4 regions of the Paenibacillus sp. 01T424 genome follow, and region 3 is predicted to be linked to each of the others. Evidence: riboswitches for the same ligand, from Rfam matches in the RefSeq annotation. Region 3 holds a riboswitch; each other region holds the start of a gene.

Region 1 (4,214 bases), on a different contig from region 3:
TTTCGCAACACATTCCAAAACGGCAATGTTCCAGCAACGAGAAGAAATGCCGGCAAAAAAATTGCAGTTGTTGCAACAATGGCTCCAGTCAATCCACCAGAGAGAGTACCAAGATAACTAGCGAATGTGAAAAGTGGACCAGGCACAGCCTGCGCAGCGCTATAACCAGCTAAAAAATCCGATTCATTAACCCACCCGGTAAAGACAACTTCGTTCTCAAGAAGCGGCAGAACAACATGTCCGCCTCCAAACACCAGTGAGCCTGCACGATAATAGCTATCGAACATCGCAATCCATTCCATATTTTCCCATTGTCTTAGAAATGGCAAAACAATAAGCAGCGTGAGAAATATAACGAGGCAGGAGATCGCAAGGGAACGGCTAATTCGAATGTTCAGATCAGGAGTTCCCTCGACTGTTTTCATACGATATAACCATACCCCGATCAGTCCAGCTGCAGCAATAATGATTACTTGACTATAGGCCGCTTGCCAATATAACGTTATCGCAGCAGCGATGACTGCTATCGTAGCTCTGTTTCGATCCGGTGTTAGTTTCTGCCCCATCCCTAGAACGGCATAAGCAACGATGGCCACCGCTACAATTTTCAATCCATGAATCCAGCCTGTGTTTCCAAGATCAAATCCTTGCAGCAAAAAAGCAAAGGCCACTAATGCAATGATCGATGGCAGTGTGAACCCTAACCAAGCCACTAGTCCGCCCAATAACCCAGCCCTAACTATCCCTATACCGATCCCAACTTGACTGCTGGCTGGTCCAGGTAGAAACTGACATAAAGCAACGAGGTCTGCATAACTACGTTCATCCATCCATTTACGGCGACGAATATACTCATTGTGAAAATAACCCAAATGGGCTATCGGACCCCCAAATGAGGTAAGTCCTAGTTTAGTAGATACAGCTAGTACCTCTACCAAAGATGCGATTGTTCCTCTTTTCAATCCTATAACCTCATTCCATTACTCATGTTATTTACATTGTAAGCTTGCGAATTATTGGCTTACAACCCTTTAACAAATACTTAATAAATGGTTACATAAAAAAAACCACCTCGTAAGGTGGTTTTTAAAATCATTACGCTTTATTTAGACTCCATCATCGCAGCAAATGTATCTTCCGTTACGACACGCCTTGCTGTTACATAACGTTTTGCATAATAAGAATCGTTAAGGTTTGTAATCGTAACCCCTTTGCTTGTAGAAGAATGAGCAAATTTCCCATCCCCAATGTAAATGCCCGCATGAGAAACGCCTTTGCCGCTTGTGTTGAAGAACACAAGATCACCCACGCGTAGTTCATCTTTATTAACCTCTGTGCCTGTGTCTGATTGCGATTGCGATGTTCTAGGCAGCTTTACATCAAATTGATTAAAGATATGTAGAATAAAACCCGAGCAGTCAAACCCTTTGCTCGTTGTGCCTCCCCATTTATAAGGAGTTCCAACAACCTCGCTTATGGAATCCGTAAGCACTGACTTGTCCGACTTATCTGCAAGCACGCTTCCTCCTCCAGTAAGCAGCAGCAAGCAGGATAACAATAAAATAAAACCCTTCTTCAAAACAACTTCTCCCTTCGGTGCCTACGAGGTTAGCTTATGGGTTCGGTTGAAGATCCCTATGCTTAAAAACATACATTAAGCAATTCACCCTGGGTGGTTCCCCCGTTTCCGATATACAGAACTCGGCATGTCAATAAACCTTATAGTATCGTTAAATTCGATTTTTTTTACCATAATCCTGCAATTGGTTTATTAGAATACTTTCATTTTTCTTCATTATTATTATTTATTTAGCTGCTCACAACATGATTTTTGTCAAAGGTGCTGGTTTTTTTGTAATTAAAATAGATGAATTTCCAAGCACATTTTCAAAATATAACGGTTTAAACACAAAAAAAGAGTATCCATATTTTCATACAGTTACTCTTTCTAGTTAAGCAAGTTTCGCCAAAATATCGACCTTCTGCCAAGAACGTCTCCTCCATCTGTAGAACATCAGTAATGCTCTTATCCATTCATCGATTGAAAAGGCCAGCCATATTCCTACCAACCCCATGTCGAACACAATCCCGAACACGTATGCCAGCGGCACACTAATCCCCCACATGGACACTAACCCGGCAGCAACTGGAAATTTCACATCTCCAGCCGCATTTAGACAACTGATAAGCACCATGTTGCAAGCCCGAGCCGGCTCCAGCATAATCGATAACAACATGAGCTGCTTGCCTAACATTATAATTTCCGCATCATTAGTAAAGAGGCTGAGCAATAGACCTGAGAAGCTATAAATACAAATACCAAGCGCAAGCGAAATGACGAACGCCAGCTTCAAACTTTGAATACTGGATCGATAAGCATCATCCTTCTGATGGGCTCCAATCAGATGTCCAACAATAATTTGCGTTCCTTGACCTATTGCCATTGAAAAAACAAAAACAAAAGAAGTTATGCTCTGCGAATAAATTTTTGTCGTTAACGCTGCCGTACCGATCAGCGTGACTAGATATGTGATTACAACCTGTGAAAGATTATAAGAAACATGCTCACCTGCCGAAGGAATACCTAGTTTAAATATAAGGCCAATATTTTTTCTTTGAAACTTAAATGGACTAATCAAGCCAACCTTATACTCCAAGCTTCGAATACATAAAATCAAATAAGCGATCATCCCTATGGTACGGGTTATCCATGTAGATGCTGCTACTCCTTCTACGCCTAAATTAGGTAAGCCGAAGGGCTCCATCAGCACCAGATAATTTAAAGTAATATGCAGTACATTTATCCCCAATGCGATGAACATCATTTCTTTCACAATACCGCGGCATCGTAAAATAGTACCTAACGTCATGCTTATTGCTGTGATGAAGACGGAGCTGCCAACAATCGATAGATAGCTGACTCCTTCTGCCATCACATCCTCGGGCACTTTAAAAAGCGCTAAAAACACGTCGGCATAGACAATCAATCCTACGCTAGCTATTAAACCGAGCATAACATTCAAAGTAAGCGCCGTTCTCCCGATTCGATCGGCGCCATGCAAGTTGCCTGCGCCGAGCCATTGATTGAGAATGACACTTGTACCCACCGTAACAAATCCAAACATCAAGCCCACTACAACTAAAATCTGATTAGCTATCCCAACCGCTGCCACTGCTCCATCAGAGTAGCTGCTTAGCATCATCGTATCGACCGTTCCAATCAGCATCCCAAATAAAGCTTCAATAAAGATAGGCCATGTTATCGAAATGATGCTCTTTTGGCGCGGATCAACCTGTTTACTCATTCAAATTCACATTCTTCCTGTTCATGTACTACCCTGCTGTTATCGTCAGACTACTGTTATCATGTATGAGAGTACACCCTATCCAACAAATAGGGGTTGAGAGAATGCGCCAAAACCGCCTTCCAAATAAACTGCCGCCCTTACGTAACCTTCATCACCACGACACTTGTAACTAACGCTATTGAAACGACCGGAAGTCTCGAATAGTACATTTCCGTCTTTGCCGAACAAAGTTGCATATTTGTACATCCGGTCCAATCCTTCACTCGCAAGCAGCTTAAACTCGATCGTCCCAGCGGCTGCATGAATCGACTCAAACCCATAGCCTGTTGAAACATAGAAACTTCCGGATTTCATCGCTGAAGTAATACTCTCATTGGTGTTTTGCTCAGCAAGCACCATATTCCAAGTTCGTTTCTCTTGCCCATATACATGAAAATCGTCTCCGCCAAACCCCCATACTTTTCGCCCAGCTGAGAGCAGCGCATCCCATTTGTCAAACGCAATGTCGAACGCTGGATTTCCTTCGCCATTTACGATCTCGATTCCGGTGTAGCAAGGCATCGCGAGCATATCTTCAATCGGCCAATACTGCGAATAATAACGATTCGGATGAACGAGTACGCTCATTCCTCCTTGCTTCGTGCAAAGGTCAGAATACTGCTGATACCGTTCTACCGAAAACTCGTTGGAATAGCTGTCCATCATCGAGCGCGGAGGGTTAATGAGAAGCATATGCCTTTGCGGACTGCTAACCTCCATCGCTTCGAATACGGTCGTGATTGAACGTTTCCCTTCATGAACGGTAATGAAATCGTGGTCGGAAATGCCGAGGAAATCGTATTGCCCATACATCCGGTAAACCGTCTCAAGCGTTTGAGAGCCACAAGCACTATTTGTCGTATGATT
Region 2 (4,214 bases), on a different contig from region 3:
ATATATTTTGATCGATCAGAAAGTTTTGTCCCAAACTCTTTTTGAAGGAAAAACCGTATTTCGCAATGATTTCTTTGGTGCGTTTGGGCGTAGCCACCTCTATCGCGGATGGCTTTACTGCTTCCTTGCTAAGCTCACTATGCTCTTGACTCATTCAGCTATCCCTCCAGTTCCTTTTCCATTTGACGGAAAGCTTCCGTAAACTCTGTTTTGGAAATCCGAAAGCTTGTACAGCGCTTATAGAACTGCTTGCCATTCGCATAACCAATTCCGAGCAGCTTGCCTATAACCAAGCGACGATTAGACGCATCAGGATGTACAATCAGACCTGCATCCATTAAGTCTTCCCAGCTAATTTCTCCCGCTTCATCTGCCGATTCTGTTCGGAGCTCAGAGAGCGCCGCACGAATAGCCTCGGGGCTCGCATTTTCGATGCCGATGTCCCCTTTGTACAAAGCCTTCTCCTGCGGCAAAAAAGCATGCTTGCATCCTGGCGCATGACGCGCAACAATCTTGCGAATGCGTTCTCCTGCATGATCAGGGTCTGTGAATATAATAACGCCGCGACGCTCATTGGCCAGCGCAATCCTCTTCAATACATCCTCACCGATAGCAGAACCATTCGTCTCTATGGTATCTGCATCTACCGCCCTTTTTATTGCAACGGTATCATCTTTGCCTTCAACGACAATGATCTCTTTGATCACCAAGATCATCCCCTTCTACATAAACTGTATTAGACCCTTAGACATGCAAAAAGAAGAGGCAGTGCCTCTCCTTATGATGGCATATTTAATTGATTATTGCGATAAGATGATGGTAACCGCTCAATTAGCTTGCAGTTGGTTTATTCGGCCCCAGCACATATACAGTGATGCCTTTTTTCCTGCCGAATTTGTTCGCAATCTTTGTACTATCAAAGTATACGTCGATTTTGTTGCCTTTAACCGCACTTCCTTTATCCTCAGCGCGGCGGAAACCGATTCCTTCAATATAAACCCACCAACCGATGGGAATAACCTTCGGATCAACAGCTATCGTCCGACCCTCTTGCACACGAGTGCCTGATGATGTAATCCCGTATTCCGGATGGCTTTCATCTTTTCCTGTTGAAGAGAGGTCTGCAGAATAAGCAGTCAACGTGACATTTTTAAGTACTTTTCTCGCCTTAAACGTTACACCGCTCTTCGTAAGCGAAGTAAAGCTCGGGCTCTTGTTCGAGAGCACAGATACTTTAGGCTCTTCCTTCTTCGTTCCGATGGCGACAACCTGATTAACCGCAGCGGTTTCAACCACTTTGCTGACCATCTTCTTCGATATAAGAATACCGTCCTCGTACTGCTTCTCGATACTCTCTACGATCAGACCTTCCTTGCCGGGTTGAACAAGCTTCTGCTTGCCCGCTTCCAGCGTTGGATCGTTCTTCTTCACAATAGAGAATGGCATTGCACGCTCTGTCTCAGCTACCTTCTTATCTACGCGAACGACGGTTACAGTCAATTCGTTGTCCAAAACGGTATGAAGCGGAGGTATTACTTTATCTTGACCACGAACTGGAATATGTAATTCCTCGATCGCTGCCTGCACTGTTCTCTCTGTCGTATATACAGTAGAGGTCTTGCCATCAGCCTTCACAATTACCGGTATCGCATGAGTCACCTCTATACGATCTCCGTCCTTTATTGCCGCATTAAGCGGTATGGACACCTCATCATGTGGTCCAATTGCGATAGCTTGTTCATCCAGTAGGCGTTGCAGGACCCATTGCTTCGTTTCCACAATGGTTTCTTGTCCGTTCACTACTACGGAGACGCTTTTGACAGCCGTTCCGTACAACAACACCAAAAACATGAAAGTCATAGCGATTGAGATAGTAGCACTCAAAAGAATCAAACGCAAGTTTTCACGCTTCCATCGCAATGCGAAAGACATGCTGGATGATCGTTTCCCATGGGTGTCCTTAACCTGGAGTATTCCCACTTCATCGGTCCTCCTTCATAGCCCCGCCGCCAAGTGTTACGCATGATACAACTGACGCGACTATAGTATATTGGCGTGCGAGCACGCAATCCAGTACTGCTATCGATCCTCCCACCCCCATCTTTTATCCCTATGTCGACAAATTCCCGATTATTCGAAAATAAAAAGAAGCCGTCGACAGAGGATCTGTTTCGTGGCTTCCCGGTTAAATGATTCACTGGGATACAGAAAAATGGATGCACGAGGTTGATCACTCTCTATAACGCTTGCGAGGTTAGCTGACGGATTCGGACAAGAGAGTCGCCCTATTCGTTACACAATGCTCATGGCAATGGCTTCGAAATTCACCCCTGAAGAATTCAAAATACGGAATTAAAAACCGTACATGGTTCCCCCGCTCTCCGAATGGAGATTAAGCGTAAACTGGAAATCCAATACAAAATTTTATTGCTCTGAGATGAATCATACCTTCATACGAGGTCAATTGTAAAGATACGATAAAAGACGATTTAAGCGAAAAAGCAGGATAAAGCAGGAAAAAATAAGCGATTATCGCTATAAAAATTAGTTTTTACGCGATAAAGGTCTCTATTTCTCATTATTCCTCTCGTTTTTAGACAATACCAAAACATCTTCGACCGTTTTCAGTCGTAATTACGCCTATTTCTTCTACCGTTTTGCCCAATAATTCGGCTGCTGTCTCTGCAACTAAAGAGACGTAAGAGGACTCATTTCGCTTCCCTCTGAACGGGTGAGGAGTTAAATATGGAGCATCCGTTTCGATCAAAATTCGGTCGATCGGAACCTGCTTAAGCACCTCTTTTGGCACCCTTGCATTTTTGAAAGTAACGGGTCCTCCAAATGATATATAGAAGTTCATATCAAGACATTGTTTAGCCGTTTCCCAGCTGCCGGAGAAGCAATGCATGACACCGCCAACCTCTGCTGCATTCTCTTCCTGAAGAATACGAATAATGTCCTCATGAGCATCCCGATTATGAATAACAATTGGCTTGCGCACCTTACGAGCAAGACGAATTTGCTCACGAAAAACCCTTTGTTGTACCTCTTTTGGAGAAGTATCCCAGTGATAATCGAGTCCAATTTCACCAATGGCAACAACCTTCTCATGCGAGCATAGACGTTCAATCCATTCCAAATCCCCTGGAAGCATATCTATACTGTCAACTGGATGCCAACCAACTGCTGCGTATATAAAATCATATTTCTCTGCTAGCGCCATCGTTGTAGGGATCGTTTCACGGTTAAAACCAATATTGACAAGCATATGAACGCCTGCATCCTTCGCACGCTGGATGACCTCGTCGCGATCCTCATCAAATTTTTCCGAATCTAAATGGGTATGTGTATCAAAAAGTAATGTCATGTTGATGTTATGCTCCTTCAATCGAGTTTGAAAAGCTTACGAAGTGAATCCGGCAATCGATGAATATTTTTTTTGAGCGGCTCTTCTGGATAATAAAGATGATATTGTCCTTGATGCAGGCCAGTAATAGAACGAATAATGTCGGATTTAGAGGATATTTCGCTTATATCTTCCAAACCATCTAACAACAAAATCGGCGCTTTTTCTTTCTTTTCTCCTTCTTTTTTATCTGGTCGATATACGTCATACGGCAGGTCAAATGGAAAATCGATTTCCATATGATAATCCGGATTCATTCCTATAGAAGAGAAACATTCGCTAATCTCATTTAGCAGCTCTTCATCCGGGTTTTCAAGCGTAATGTACTTATATAAAAGCCTGTTCAGAAATCGTTCACATAGATCGCTTAAAATAGGATCATGCTCCTCCGCCCACTCTGCGAAAGCGGTCTGAACGAGCGCTTCATCCAGCTTTAGATAGTCGTGTACCGTCATCGTGTTCTGAAGCAAGCATTTCAGCTGCTTAGGCATCCACTGAAAAGAGTAGCCACCCACGTAAAGCTCCTGTGCTCTACGAAATATTTGACGTAGAATAATTTCCGAGCTTCTTGTAACCGGATGGAAGTAAATTTGCCAATACATTTGATAACGAGACATCAAATAATGTTCAACTGCGTGCATACCGCTCTCTTTAACTACAATTTGCCCTTTATAAGGACGCAATACGCGCAAAATGCGCTCTAAATCAAATGTTCCATAGTTAACACCTGTAAAATACGCGTCTCGGAGCAAATAATCCATCCGATCAGCATCCATTTGGCTTGAAATCAAACTAACAACAATCGGAT
Region 3 (4,214 bases):
ATTGGCGCTCATTTCCTGCTTAGATTTTTTGAGCGAATTGGCCTGTGCCTTGCCTCTGCCCTCTGCAATGGCTTCAGCAAAGTTTGCGAACAGCAGCGTGAAAAGCAGGATGAAAAACACGGTAATATTAAAGCCTATGCGTTCTTGAGAATTAAAGTAATTTGGAAAAATAGTCATCAGCAGAACGATAACCGTCCCTACCTCGACAACAAACATAACGGGATTTTTCATCATCGTAACTGGATTTAATTTCACAAAGCTATCGACAACGGCATGTTTAACCGCGTCTCCCGACAGCAAATTATTCTTCTTATTTTTATTCATTATCGTTCACCTCATCCGTTAGCGGAGTGTCAAATATTCTGCAACCGGCCCAAGCACGATGACCGGCAAGAAGGTTAATGCACCAATTAAAAGAACAGTACCAATTAGTAATATAGTGAAAAGTCCATTATCTGTACGGAACGTCCCGATTGTTTCTGGAACAGGCTGCTTGCGAACAAGAGATCCTGCAACCGCAAGCATCGCAATCACCGAAATATAGCGGCCGGTCAGCATGACAAGTCCAGTGCTAATATTCCAGAAAGGCGTATTATCGCCTAATCCCTCAAAGCCGGAGCCATTATTCGCAGCCGATGACGTATATTCGTAAAGCACCTGGCTAATGCCGTGAAACCCTGGATTCGTTATCGCCCCGTGACCCAAATCCGTCATAAAAGCGATGGCTGTGGGCACTAATATAATGAAGGGATGAACTAGAATCGCTATCGCTATCAGTTTCATTTCTCGCGGCTCTACTTTTCGTCCCAGAAACTCTGGCGTTCGGCCGACCATCAGCCCGCATATAAACACAGCTAGTATGGCGTACATGAGCATATTGATAAGCCCTACTCCCTTGCCTCCAAAGACGACATTAAGCATCATTTCAGCAAGCGGAACCAAGCCGCCAAGCGGTGTAAGCGTGTCATGCATATTGTTGACGGTACCCGTTGTCGCAGCAGCTGTTACCGTTGTGAACAGTGCCGATTGCGCGATACCGAACCTTACTTCCTTGCCTTCCATGCTTCCTTGAGTCGCGTCGATTCCTAGTGCGCTCATTGCAGGATTGCCTGTTTTCTCCGATGTGTAAGCAAGGCTTAGAAACACAAGAAACAGACACATCATGGCGGAGAATACAACCCAGCCCTGCTTTTTGTTTTTAGCAAAAAGCCCAAATGCATAAGGCAGTGAAGCCGGCAGCGCCCACATCGACAAGATTTGAATCACATTCGTTAATGGATTTGGGTTTTCAAATGGATGAGCCGAGTTCACTCCAAAAAAACCGCCGCCGTTTGTGCCCAAATGTTTGATGGATTCAAGCGAAGCTACAGGACCGATTGCAATTTGCTGCATGGCTCCCTCAAGCGTTTTAATTGTAAATGTTGGATCAAGTGTTTGCGGCACCTGAAGAGCGACAAGCACTAGCGTGATAATAAAGGAAATCGGAAGAAAAATTCTTGTGTGTGCTTTTACAAAATCCTCGAAAAAGTTGCCGATCGTCGTTCCTTTACTCGTAATCCCACGAACAAACGCGATGGCAACCGAGAAGCCCGTCGCCGCTGACGTGAACATCATCATCATGATGACCGCCATTTGGGAGAAATAAGATAAGGCACTTTCCCCGCTGTAATGCTGAAGATTCGTATTGGTAATAAAGCTGATGACTGTATTGAAAGTCAGTGTAGGCTCCATGGCTGCCATGCCATTTGGATTAAACGGCAGTGCATTTTGGAACCGCAATATCAAATAGCTGAAAGCAACTAAAATTAAATTGGTTGCAACAAAGCTGAGTGCGTATATCTTCCAACTCATGCCCTCTCTTTTTTTGAGACCAATAAGCTTAAATATAAATCGCTCCGTCCCTCCGAATACTTTGTCTAACCGATTGTGTTCATTTGAGAACACATGATAGACGTAAGTACCAAGCGGCTTAACTAACAATACAAGAACGGCAATGACGATAAGCAATTGTAAAATATCCATCTTGTAAATCCCCCTCTATTAAAACTTCTCCGGATGAATTAAAGCATAAATCAGATAAACGAAAACAAATACAGCCGCTATCGCTATGACAGTCATTAGCCTTCGCCCCCTGTTTTCTCAATAACACTGGAGCACCAAGTTAAAAATCCGTAAAATAAACCGAAGCTAGCTAACAACGCCCCGAACATATAAAAATCCTGCATGTAAACCCCTCCTGCATTATTTGTTGCTTAATAGAAAACCGACTTCACCGGTATGAGAGAATACGATATGATCCGCTCCAAGCCCCTTGTAAATAGCCCTTGGATTCCACTGCTGTGTGATGACGTAAATGGACTTTGAGGTCCAAGCTCTACAGCACTGTACAAAGCGGCAGCTAAGCGCCAAGCTGCTCTCGAATATAAATACCTCGCTAATGTTCATCGAAGGAACATTCCAGCTTTGACGATCATTCGTATTGATGTACAAAACATTGCTGATGCCCTGCTTGCGAAGCTGTTTTTCTTCCTGTTTACTATTTGTCAAAACGATAAATTTTAATTGATGAAACTGCAAAGTTCGTATAAATGATTGGCCAGCCTCGTTTAAACCAGCAACAATAATATGCTCTTCCTGCAACCGAATTCTCCTCCATATGGTAAAAAAGGCAACAAAAAAGAAGCCTTGGGATAAGAGGAACTTTTCCCGCGGCTTCTTTGCCCGCAGCAGAATAAGCCGCGGGAAGCACGATGGCTGTTGCCTCTCTCGAGTACACTTACGAGGTTAGCTGTCGGATTCGGGCCTTGAGAGTTGCCCTACGCTTGATCATTTTCAAGCGATTCACCCCATGAAGCGAAGTCGTGATTACACACGAATCGTTCGTTGGTTCCCCCGTTCCTGCTGCTGCAGGACTCAGCGTTTTCTTACATTTTGTAGCAAATTAAGCTTTTTTGGGCACAAAAAACCACAGAGGTCTATGACACTCTGCGGTCGAAGTTAATCGATCACAAGCTTCATCATTCCTCTCTCGGTCCACGCTTACGAGGTTAGCTGTCGGATTCGGGCGGTGAGAGTCGCCCTACTTTGACCGGTATCCATGGCACCTGTCAAAGATTCACCCCTGCTCTGCGTTTGTTCGACTCTCACATCGAACAGGCGCATCGCGTCATTATTGGTTCCCCCGCTTCCGCTTTCACGGAAACTCAGCGATCAGTAAATCGAAACTTATTTATAAATCCTGTATCGAATATTACTCCTCGCTATAAATACTGTAAAGGCAGTCTGCTACCTAATTTAGCCAGTTTCAGCCTTGCAGAGCGATTCGCAACGCTTACATTCATTTCGATCTCTCGATATCTCACTATTTCTCAGTTTTACTCTTGTTTTCAAAAATAGTGTTCAATCCCTTTCCAACGATTTTATGCGTGAATAATCAGATTTCTCTATAATCGAGAATGGAAGAGAATAAACGAGTATTTCGAAGAATAAATATCTTTTTACTGCCATAACGAATGGATTTCTTTTAATATGGCATATGGCTGCCTTTTCACGATATACCACAGTTTTACAATATTGCATTTCGGGTTTACCATAGACGGCAAGCCAATATGGCTGAGTATTATCGGTGAATTATTCAAATCGAGGAGAGATCTCATTGATGTCTACACCAGTTGAAGTACCTTTGCCAAGCTTGGAAAATCATCCTGCTGCCTTGTTTGAAATTAAACGAATTCAAATGTTTGTGCTGCCGGCTTGCTTGCTTGAATCGAATGGTTACCGTGTTTGCCTGAGGCTCTCCACTGCTAATGGTCATGGCTGGAGTGAGCTGTTTATTAAAAAATCCGAGAAGCCTTGCGACTGGATCAGATGGAGCAGTATGCTGCTAAGGTTCATCGGCACACTTCCTCTTGCGTCTCCTTTTGTTTTTCAAACAGATCCAATGATGAAGGACGAGCGTATATTTCATTTGTTTGCAGCCGCTGCTTTGCATATAGAATCCAATCATTACACTTTTCCAAACTGTGAATATGACCGTGAAGAGCATACTTTATTTAAACAAGCTATCTCTTATGTATCGTTATTTTAAGCACTTCTGATTTACAGATGCGTTAATGAAGGGTATAATTAAGAGTAAACTATTTACGCTGAATTTTTCGAATGAAAAAGCGGGGGAACCATCGCGATCGATCGAGATCGATTCGCAAGGGGTGAAT
Region 4 (4,214 bases), on a different contig from region 3:
ACCCATATCGCGCTCAGGATAGACCACGCGGTCTACACCGATTTTCTCAAGCACCCGGCCATGCAGTTCAGTCAAAGCTTTCGCTACAACTTGCTTCACTTCCAAATCCTTAAGCAGTATGGTTGTTAAAATGCTGGATTGAATGTCATCGCCAATCGCGACAACTCCGCAATCAAAGTTTCTTACACCCAAGGAGCGCAGCGCTTCTTCATCCGTACAATCAGCTGATACAGCATAGGTTAGAATACCGCTCATGTCCTGAACGGCTTCTTCATCCTTATCTATTCCAAGCACCTCATGGCCAAGCTGGACGAGTTCGCGCCCTAAGCTCGAACCAAATCTCCCTAAGCCGATGATGACAAATTGTTTCTTTTTAATTCCCACTTGCAAAGTCTCCTATCCAATCGTAATTTTGCCTTCTGGATGCCGATAAAGCTCTTTCTCTGTACGAGGCCCAAGCGCGTATGCGAGCGTCAGGGGTCCAAGTCTTCCGGCAAACATGGTTAATGCAATGACTATTTTCCCAACAAGGCTCAGCTCTGGCGTAACACCAACGGATAATCCTACTGTTCCAAATGCTGATGTCGCTTCAAACAATAGCTTTATAAAAGCTTGATCCTCCGTCATCGACAAGATCATCGTTACAATAATGACAAGCGATAAAGAGATCAAAGTAATCGTGAGTGCTTTAAAAATTCTGTCTTTGCCTAATCTGTAACGGAAAAGAACGATGTCCTCTCGTCCTCTAATCATTGCAAATACAGCGCCGACCAGCGTTGCAAAAGTTGTTGTTTTGATACCGCCGCCCGTCGAGCCGGGCGAGGCGCCAATAAACATTAATATAATGGTGAAAAACATCGTTGCTTGCCGGATAGCCGTATAATCAAGCGTATTGGCTCCTGCCGTCCGCGGCGTTACCGACTGGAAGAACGAGGACAAAATTTTCCCGCCCCAGTCCAGAGAGCCCAGTGTCTTCGAATTCGAGAATTCAAAAATAAATATGACGAGTGTCCCTACTGCAATAAGCGTTCCTGTCATAGATAGCACGACCTTGCTGTGCAGCGACAGCTTGCGGTTTTTGCGGAACTCCATCAGGTCCGACATAACGACAAAGCCGAGTCCACCCGAAATAATCAGCATCATAGCTGCAATATTGACGACTGGATCAGAAACGTATAAGGTCAAGCTGCGATAGTTCCCAAAAATATCAAAACCAGCATTGTTAAACAATGAAACCGCATGAAAGGCTCCAAAATAAATCGCTTTGCCCAGCGGCATATCAAATGCAAACCTCGAAGCAAACAACGCAGCGCCAATAAGCTCTATTGTCAATGAATACACAATAACGCGTCTAATCAAACGCACGATGCCTTCCATGCTCGACTGGTTCATGGATTCCTGCAGCAAAAGCCGCTCACGCAGCGAAATCCTCTTGCGAAGTACGAGCGCTACCAGCGTTGCCATCGTCATAAATCCGAGTCCGCCAAGCTGGAACAGGCACATTAATATGATTTGACCCCATATAGAGAAATAAGTTCCGGTATCAACGACAACTAACCCTGTTACACAGGTTGCCGAGGTTGCCGTAAACAGCGCATCTATAAAAGGCAATCTCTCACCGCTTACCGATGCAAAAGGCATGGATAATAATAAGGCACCCAGCAATATAATAAGAGCGAATCCACTTACCAAAATACGCGGGGGTGACCACTTCAAAACATTCCAACTAACCTTCATTCATTTCCCTTCTTTTTGATTATGTCATATTGTCATTTATTGTTTTTAAGCATAAAAAAAAGCACTGGAAACTCAAGTGCTCGTGCGATGAGTCCTGTTCCAATACGCCTTCGAGGTTAGCTGACGGATTCGGGCCTGGACAGGCAGCCCTATTCAGCGGAAGAAGACGATGCTTCACCGCTAAAATTCACCCCATGCTATCTAATGTTGAACTGCTTTGCTTTCAGCAGGCTCATCCATTTAGACAACTTTATGGTTCCCCCGATTTCCTTAGGAAATTCGGCTATGCTATGCAATTAGTATGACGATAACGATTATAATCCCTAAGCACTCCTGATATAAAGGTGACGTTTATGACAAACAGGACGATATTAGCTCAAATTAGGGCAATGGGACGAACCAGCACATAGCTAGCTTGCTGGACATCGTTATTTCGCATTTTTTTGAAAACAAACGGTCATTTTCATTGGATAATTTAGGGATTCATATGTTAAGGTAATAAAATGAGCTATTTATTATGAAGACAGTTGAGGTGAAACTATGATTGATTCTATTAAACCCAATGAATGGAAACGATTTATATGGGCAGCAGTTGCTTGCTTTATTATTTATGGAGCCGTACAAATCGTTCCAATGATTACAGCTATCTCATCTGGCGAAATGAATACCAAGGTCATTACGAAATCAGCGGCGGAGGATAAGGCGTCTGCATTTGTTGAAAAAGAAACAGGCTTGAAGGTGAAATCAGCTAAAGCTGTACATCAAACCGATAAAATTATGAATGGCTACTTATCTAAATATGAGCTAGTCAAAACATATACGGATAAATATGACCCTAGGTTTCCTACAGATACGTTTCAGGTTGATCTTAAATTCGTAGGCGGCGGCAGCGGATATGTTTATCTGCATATGCACAGCGGGAAAGTCGTAGCTTGGAACTTGAAGCTTGATGAACTCGACGGTCAAAGACTAACAGAAGATGAAATGCAAAAAGTGGTTAAAACATTTTTGAACAATCAATCATTCAACAGTGAACAATTTTTAATTAACAAACAAATGAAACCAGCTGGATCATTGAATGCAAATGGTGATTTGGTCGCAATGCCTCTCTCTGGATATGAAATGAAAAATGCACAGTTTATGATCACTTTAGATGCTCTTAACATTAATGAAAAGACGGTCATTACGAGATATAAACCTACATTTAAAGCACCATCCGATTACATAAACTATGTAGAGAAACAAGATAAAATAGCTGGATACCTTACCTCTATCGGTTATCTGTTCATGAGCTTCGTTTTATTCGTCTTAGCTATTATTTACTCCGTTTTGTATCGAAAACATACATCCTTTAAATACGGAATCGTATTAACGATCATTTATTTAATTACTTATACGATCATGAATTTAAACGTTCTGGATGGTATCCGGGCTACGCTCGGCGAGACGGATATGGCAGGCGCTACCGTTTCGATCACTGCCATCGTAAGTGTTCTGCTAGCGATTCCAATGGCAGGTTCCATTTATGTATCCATTGTTGCCGGAGACGGCCTCTGGAAGGCGCAGGGCCGCGCTTTATGGCCGCGTTTTGGTCAAAGAGGGTATGGCGATTATGTTTGGCGCAGCGTCGGCTTGTCCTATTTATTCGCGATCATCTTATTCGCAATTCAATCGGTTATCTTTATCGCCTTGAAGCTGTCCATTGGCACTTGGGAAACATCAGATGCCTCACAATCCCCATACAATATGGGCATTCTTTGGCTGATGCCCGTGCTTGCTTGGGCTGCCGCAATTGGCGAAGAAGCCGTATTCCGCTTCTTCGGTATTGGACTATTTCGCAGGTGGTTTAAAAACACGTTTGCCGCAGCACTGCTGCCTACCTTCTTCTGGGCGCTCGGCCATGTGATGTATCCTTTTTATCCGTCTACGACGAGATTGTTTGAGCTGATGATTATCGGGCTGTTGTTCAGCTTTATCTTCGTCAGATACGGCTTCATTACAGCCATGTTCACCCATGCCATCTTCAACAGCGTTGCAGTTGGCCTATCCTTGCTCACTATTGGAACAGCACCGAACATAATCTCGGCTATTTTCTTCTCCGTGCTGCCGGTACTGATTGCATTTGTTCTAAAATATTTAAGTCACAAAAAAGAGAAGAAGCCGTCTATGACGACGACTCCTCCCCTAGGGCAGCTATAATTTGCGAAGCTAATTTATCACCAATAGATAGAGGCCGGAAGTCTTCGACTGAGGCCTCTTTTATTTTTTTGATCGAGCCAAAATGCTTGAGCAGCAGCTTGCGTCGTTTCTCGCCAATGCCCGGAATCGAATCAAGCTTCGACTCCACCATGGATTTGGCGCGCTGCTCGCGGTGGAATGTAATCGCAAAGCGATGCACCTCATCTTGAATGCGCTGCAGCAAATAAAACTCCTGGCTGTCCCTTGGCAAAGGAACAATCTCCGCAGGATCTCCAGTC

Evidence for each region. A riboswitch is a leader RNA that binds a small molecule or an ion and turns the genes downstream of it on or off. The one in region 3 is predicted to bind cyclic di-AMP.
Region 1: linked by a shared signal. The riboswitch ahead of AC1DPK_RS06120 (C40 family peptidase) and the one ahead of AC1DPK_RS03850 (NAD-binding protein) in region 3 are both predicted to bind cyclic di-AMP.
Region 2: linked by a shared signal. The riboswitch ahead of AC1DPK_RS22960 (ubiquitin-like domain-containing protein) and the one ahead of AC1DPK_RS03850 (NAD-binding protein) in region 3 are both predicted to bind cyclic di-AMP.
Region 4: linked by a shared signal. The riboswitch ahead of AC1DPK_RS01115 (TrkH family potassium uptake protein) and the one ahead of AC1DPK_RS03850 (NAD-binding protein) in region 3 are both predicted to bind cyclic di-AMP.

What each region holds. Positions count from the first base shown of each region.
Region 1 covers NZ_JBFTPZ010000005.1:100,240-104,453, forward strand. Annotated here, with positions in the region: gene AC1DPK_RS06115 (chromate transporter) at 1-968, opposite strand, end outside; gene AC1DPK_RS06120 (C40 family peptidase) at 1,103-1,579, opposite strand; cyclic di-AMP (ydaO/yuaA leader) riboswitch at 1,583-1,717, opposite strand; gene AC1DPK_RS06125 (MATE family efflux transporter) at 1,953-3,305, opposite strand; gene AC1DPK_RS06130 (CehA/McbA family metallohydrolase domain-containing protein) at 3,384-4,214, opposite strand, start outside.
Region 2 covers NZ_JBFTPZ010000033.1:9,822-14,035, reverse strand. Annotated here, with positions in the region: gene rsmA (16S rRNA (adenine(1518)-N(6)/adenine(1519)-N(6))-dimethyltransferase RsmA) at 1-154, opposite strand, end outside; gene rnmV (ribonuclease M5) at 159-707, opposite strand; gene AC1DPK_RS22960 (ubiquitin-like domain-containing protein) at 832-1,980, opposite strand; cyclic di-AMP (ydaO/yuaA leader) riboswitch at 2,229-2,409, opposite strand; gene AC1DPK_RS22955 (TatD family hydrolase) at 2,594-3,367, opposite strand; gene AC1DPK_RS22950 (HD domain-containing protein) at 3,385-4,214, opposite strand, start outside.
Region 3 covers NZ_JBFTPZ010000003.1:96,408-100,621, forward strand. Annotated here, with positions in the region: gene kdpB (potassium-transporting ATPase subunit KdpB) at 1-324, opposite strand, end outside; gene kdpA (potassium-transporting ATPase subunit KdpA) at 343-2,022, opposite strand; gene kdpF (K(+)-transporting ATPase subunit F) at 2,041-2,118, opposite strand; gene AC1DPK_RS03850 (NAD-binding protein) at 2,242-2,640, opposite strand; cyclic di-AMP (ydaO/yuaA leader) riboswitch at 2,759-2,929, opposite strand; cyclic di-AMP (ydaO/yuaA leader) riboswitch at 3,021-3,219, opposite strand; gene AC1DPK_RS03855 (hypothetical protein) at 3,659-4,087, shown strand; cyclic di-AMP (ydaO/yuaA leader) riboswitch at 4,134-4,214, shown strand, end outside.
Region 4 covers NZ_JBFTPZ010000001.1:292,204-296,417, forward strand. Annotated here, with positions in the region: gene AC1DPK_RS01110 (potassium channel family protein) at 1-378, opposite strand, end outside; gene AC1DPK_RS01115 (TrkH family potassium uptake protein) at 397-1,737, opposite strand; cyclic di-AMP (ydaO/yuaA leader) riboswitch at 1,828-2,032, opposite strand; gene AC1DPK_RS01120 (CPBP family intramembrane glutamic endopeptidase) at 2,278-3,936, shown strand; gene uvrC (excinuclease ABC subunit UvrC) at 3,902-4,214, opposite strand, start outside.